DNA from 2 places in the Staphylococcus arlettae genome. Region 1 is predicted to be linked to the other one. Evidence: riboswitches for the same ligand, from Rfam matches in the RefSeq annotation. Region 1 holds a riboswitch; the other holds the start of a gene.
The links. A riboswitch is a leader RNA that binds a small molecule or an ion and turns the genes downstream of it on or off. The one in region 1 is predicted to bind lysine.

Region 2: it holds a riboswitch for lysine, as region 1 does, so the genes downstream of both, MUA37_RS05800 (amino acid permease) here and MUA37_RS07170 (aspartate kinase) in region 1, are expected to answer to the same signal.

What each region holds. Positions count from the first base shown of each region.
Region 1 is NZ_CP094803.1:1,467,495-1,470,713, reverse strand. Features, by position in the region: gene MUA37_RS07180 (ABC-F family ATP-binding cassette domain-containing protein) at 1-347, shown strand, start outside; gene MUA37_RS07175 (aldo/keto reductase) at 476-1,306, shown strand; lysine riboswitch at 1,450-1,628, shown strand; gene MUA37_RS07170 (aspartate kinase) at 1,718-2,920, shown strand; gene MUA37_RS07165 (aspartate-semialdehyde dehydrogenase) at 2,960-3,219, shown strand, end outside.
Region 2 is NZ_CP094803.1:1,199,553-1,202,771, reverse strand. Features, by position in the region: gene MUA37_RS05800 (amino acid permease) at 1-1,389, opposite strand, end outside; lysine riboswitch at 1,612-1,784, opposite strand; gene thrS (threonine--tRNA ligase) at 1,844-3,219, opposite strand, start outside.

The DNA of each region.
Region 1 (3,219 bases):
TACGTGGCTTCTTAGGACGTATGCTCTTTAGTGGTGATGAAGTTAAGAAAAAAGCAAGTGTCTTATCAGGTGGAGAAAAAGTACGTTGCATGTTAAGTAAAATGATGCTTTCAAGTGCTAACGTCTTATTACTTGATGAACCAACTAACCACTTAGACTTAGAAAGTATTACTGCTGTCAATGATGGTTTAGAGTCCTTTAAAGGTTCTATAATTTTCACTTCATATGACTTTGAATTTATCAACACAATTGCAAACCGCGTGATCGATTTAAATCAACCAGGCAGTCTATCTAAAGAAATTTCATACGAAGCTTATTTACAAGAAATTGGTGTATTAAATAAATAATGACTTATAACAATTAGCCTTAACGTGATTTCTACTCACACGTTAAGGCTAATTTTATGCAAAATAGTGTTTTTTAATGGTATGGATATATATAATGAAACTAAATTGACTTAAGGAGGATATAACTTATGGAAAAGTTAAACTTAAACGATGGTCACATTATACCCGTTGTTGGCTTTGGTACATATAAATTAAATGGGACACAAGGTGTACATGCAATTGTGAATGCCTTGAACAATGGTTATCGTGTACTGGATACTGCTTATAATTATGAAAATGAAGGTACTGTTGGTAAGGCAATATCACAAAGTCACGTAGCTAGAGATCAAGTTATCGTAACATCTAAATTGCCAGGTCGTTATCATGACTATGATAGCGCAATGATAGCCATACAAGAGTCTATTTATAGACTTAATGTTGACTATATTGACTTATACCTTATACATTGGCCTAATCCAAAACAAGGGAAATTTGTAGAGGCTTGGACGGCGCTTATCGATGCTCAAAAAGCTGGGTTATTAAAATCAATTGGTGTATGTAATTTCCTACCTGAACATATAGATACGCTTGAGCAAGAAACAGGAGTCCTTCCTACCATCAATCAAATAGAATTACACCCCTACTTTAACCAACAAGATGTTATAGACTATCATCGAGAAAAAGGTATTGTAATTCAAGCATGGAGCCCTATCGGTAGAGCTTCTAACGTAATTAATGATGAAACAATTGCTACGATAGCTGAAAAATATAATAAATCAATACCTCAAGTAATTTTAAAATGGCACGTGCAAAATGGTATTGTCCCAATTCCTAAAGCAACGTCTAACCAAAGACAATTGGAAAATATTGATATTTTTGATTTTTCATTAGATGCTGAAGAAATTGCTAAGATAAATAACTTAACGCGTGAAGATGGTCGTCGCAAAGATCAAAATCCAGCGATATATGAAGAGTTTTAATGCATTTTAAAGTGTAAAATAACTTTAATATTAACTTTAAACATATAAAATGAATAAGTTTTCAGTGAATTCAAATAAAATGAATTTAAAGGTTTACAGTCATATGCCCTATATGTATAATATGAATCATAACCAATTTAATAAGAATTAGATGAGGCGCATCAATCATTAGTAAATTTTAGGACAAACTATCTGCTAGTAGCTAAAATTGAAAGGGTGAGATGCCGAAACGACAATAATAGCAGCTTATTGTTTTGTTGGACTTTGTGGTTAAGAGCTTAAGGTCTGTCATTATTTAAAATAATGGAGTGCATCACTTGTATATAGATTTAGAGCAGGTTCGCACTTAGAGCTTGTTCTTTTTTTATATGATTTGTGATTCTCCCCTAATACTTTGAGGAGGATATGTAAGTGAATAGAAGTGTTTTAAAGTTTGGAGGTTCGTCTGTTAGTGATTTTTCGAAAATTAGGAATATTTCGGAAATGCTAAAACGACGAGTTGAACAAGGTGAACAATTAATTGTAGTAGTTAGTGCGATGGGAAAAACTACAGATCAACTTATGGAAAATGTAAATATGTTGACTGAAACACCTAAAGACGATGCACTTGCCCTACTGTTAACAACTGGTGAGCAGCAAACTGTATCATATTTAGCAATGACATTGAATGATATTGGTATAAGTGCAAAAGCAATGACTGGTTACCAAGCTGGTATTAAAACAGTTGGCCATCATTTGAAAAGTAGAATAGCTGAAATCAATCCAGATACATTTCACAAAGCATTTGAACAACATGATGTGCTAGTAATTGCAGGATTTCAAGGTATTAATGATGACTTTGAATTAACCACATTAGGACGTGGAGGCTCTGATACAACGGCAGTCGCTTTAGCTGCTTGCAACAACACCCCATGTGAAATTTATACTGATGTAGATGGTGTTTATGCAACAGACCCTAGGGTATATGCTAAAGCGAATCGTTTGTCAGCTGTCTCTTACGAAGAAATGATGGAAATGAGTGCTTTAGGAGCAGGTGTATTAGAAACTAGAAGTGTTGAATTAGCGAATAATTATAACATCCCACTCTACTTAGGTAGAACTTTATCAAATGTGAAAGGAACATGGATAATGGCACAAACAGATTTATTAGAGAAAAAAGCGGTGACTGGTGTCGCCTTAGATACGCATATGATGCATGTGACAATTAGTTACCCATTACCAGATAATAAATTATTAACAAGATTGTTTACACAACTCGATCGAGGATCAGTCAACGTGGATATGATTTCACAAATTGTAAATATTGAAGGTTTACAGTTATCATTTACAATTAAAGATACTGATGTAGTTCAAATTTCAAAACTATTGGAAGAGTTGTCAGAAGATTACAACGCTTTAGATTTCAAAATAAATGAATCATATGCCAAAATTTCTTTAATTGGTTCAGGAATGAGAGATATCTCTGGCGTGGCTTCAAAAGCATTTATCACTTTAATCAACAACGACATTGCATTTTATCAAACTACGACTTCTGAAATAAGCATTTCATATGTTATTGATGCAGACAATGGTGAACGTGCTGTTGCGGCATTATATGAAGCCTTTGAAATGTAAGCAAATAATTTAAAAAATAGAAAATGGAGTGTATCGATTATGACAAAATTAGCAGTTGCAGGAGCAACAGGTTTAGTAGGAAGAAATATGTTAGATACAATAGATAGAAAAGGTATACAATTTGATGAATTAGTACTGTTTTCATCAGCGAGATCAGCTGGTACAGAAGTATCTTTTCAAGGTAAAACATATACTGTCAGAGAGTTAACAGAAGAAGCTGCAAATGAACAATATGATTTTGTATTAATGAGTGCAGGCGGTAGTACAAGTGAGCACTTCTCCCCTATTTTCGAACAAGC
Region 2 (3,219 bases), 270 kb from region 1:
TAAAAATACTGGAATACCCATGTATGTGATGACAAAACGATTTAAATTAAAATCACCTGTTTTAATGAAATCAACATCCTGTCCAACAATAACAAGCACACATAAAACACCTGCGAATATTGGCCCAAATGGGAAGAGTTTCGCTTTATATTTTAATTTAGATTTATCATAATTTTGTTTATCAAACGCTTTTCTAAAGCGATAATGACTGACTGCTATTCCAACCCAAGCTATAAATCCAGTCATACCACTCGCTGCCACGATATATTCATAAGCATCGCCACTAATATGTTGTAATAAGAAGATAGCAATAACTATAAGTGCTGTTACTAACAATGACATGTATGGCACACCATATTTATTTGTTTTGCCAAAAATAGGAAATGCTAGCTTATCTTTACTCATAGAATATAACATACGTGTTGAAGCGTACATACCGGAATTACCGGCAGATAATACAGATGTTAATATAACTGCATTCATAAATGATGCCGCAAATGCTAACCCTGCATTTTGGAATACAAGTGTAAACGGAGAAGTCGCAACACTAGTATCGCCACCCATTAATGCATCACTGTTGTATGGAATCAACATTCCAATTACAAAAATAGCTAAAATGTAAAACAATAAAATTCTCCAAAAGACTTGTTTAATCGCTTTTGGTACTGCACGTTCAGGATTTTCTGATTCACCTGCTGTTATCCCAATTAATTCTGTTCCTTGGAATGAGAATCCAGCAACTAAAAACACACCTAAAATGGTCAACAAGCTACCGCTGAAACCATCACCTAAAATTGGTCCTTCTCCAGCTGTGAATGTTTCGAATCCTACAAATTTGCCGCCCATAATACCAACTATTGTTAACAGTCCTATGACAATAAAAATAATTACAGTTACTACTTTTATTAAAGCAAACCAATATTCACTTTCACCATATACTCTAACAGATAATGCATTAAGTCCAAAAATTATAATTAGGAATAGACAACTCCATCCCCATGCTGGCAGCCCTTGTAATGGTGACCAATATTGAACAACTTGTGCCGCGATTGTCACATCTGCTGCAACGGTAATAACCCAGTTAAACCAATAATTCCAACCTAATGCAAATCCTAAAGATGGATCTACAAAGCGAGTAGCATAGGTACTAAATGAACCTGACACTGGTAAATATGTAGCCATCTCTCCCAATGATGTCATTAAGAAGAACACCATTGCACCGATAATTGCAAATGCTAATAACGCTCCAAGTGCACCAGCATCATGAATTGCACCACCAGAAGTCATAAACAATCCAGTACCGATACAACCACCGATTGCAATCATTGAAATATGACGATCTTTAAGTCCTCTTTGTACACCGCCATTTTGATTCGTATTATTTCCCATATAAGCTTCCTTTCTGAAATGCTTAGAGGTTTACACTGATATGACTTTATAATTACTCCTTCATTACATCTAAGCTTCCTTTCTGAAATGCTTAGAGGTTTACACTGATATGACTTTATAATTACTCCTTCATTACATCCAGTTCATTCCCCATTGTAACTGTTGAATCATGTAATATAAAAAGGTTACATACCCATTTGATATGCAACCTTTTTTATCATATATATAGGTAGCACTTCACATGTGTGACAGTCCAGTTCCTTTCGATAACTGGCCCAATAAATAATACTAATGGTTATTATTTATTTCGGCATTTTTACCTTTCACTTGCTCAACAATTGTTCCATCAAACACTTGAACAGTTACTAATTAAAAACGCAACCTCTAACTCAATTTTTTTATTCATTTATTTCACTAACACTCAATATACATGATTTCTCATACTGTTTCAATACTATCTTGCTTTTTTAAGTCTGATTTCATCAATTAAGCTCCAAATGAAGTCATCACGTTCAATAGTTTCTTGATCTTGTGATCCGTATTTACGTACATTCACTTCGTTGTTCTCTACTTCTTTGTCTCCAACTACGAGTTGATATGGAATTTTTTGCATTTGTGCTTCTCTAATTTTGTAACCCATTTTTTCATTTCGATCATCAATCTCTACTCTTACACCTTGTGATTTTAGCTCATCTTGTAAGCTTCGTGCATAATCATAATGTAAGTCTACATTGACTGGAATGATTTCAACTTGCTTAGGTGCTAACCATGTTGGGAATGCGCCTTTTGTTTCTTCAGTTAGGAAAGCAACAAAGCGTTCCATTGTTGATACTACACCTCTATGAATAACTACTGGTCTATGTTGTTCACCGTCATTACCAATATATGTTAAATCAAATTTTTGTGGTAGTAAGAAGTCTAATTGTGCAGTTGATAGAGTTTCTTCTTTGCCCATTGCAGTTTGAACTTGAACGTCTAATTTAGGACCGTAGAATGCAGCTTCACCTATAGCTTCAACATAATCTAATCCTAATTCATCCACCGCTTCTTTCAACATATTTTCCGCAGTATTCCACATTTCATCATCGTCAAAATACTTTTCTTTATCGGCTGGATCTCTATAGCTTAATCTAAAGTTATAATTTTCAAAGCCGAAATCTTCATAAACTTCCATAATTAAATTTACTACTCGTTTAAATTCTTCTTTGATTTGGTCAGGTCTCACAAAGATATGTGCATCATTTAAAGTCATACCACGCACACGTTGTAAACCTGAAACCGCACCACTAGATTCATAACGATGCATTGTACCTAATTCTGCAATACGTATAGGTAATTCACGATAAGAATGCGGTTTGTTGGCATAAATCATCATATGGTGTGGACAGTTCATTGGTCTTAAAACCATTTCTTCTTGCTCATCTAATTTCATCGTTGGGAACATATCTTCTTGATAGTGGTCCCAGTGGCCAGATGTTTTATATAAGTCAACATTCGCCATCACTGGTGTATAGACATGGTCATAACCCATACTTACTTCTTTGTCGACAATATAACGTTCAATTTCACGACGAATAGTTGCGCCATTTGGTAACCATAATGGTAAACCAGCACCTACTAATGGATTGTTTGAGAAAAGTTCTAAATCCTTACCAATTCGACGATGGTCACGTTCTTTACGCTCTTCTAGCATTTGTAAATGTGCTTTTAAATCTTTTTTATCGAAAAAGGCTGTACCATAAATACGTTGCAACATTTTGTTGTTGCTGTCACCACGCCAATACGCACCAGCAGTTGATAGCAATTTGAATTCTTTAATTTTTGCTGTTG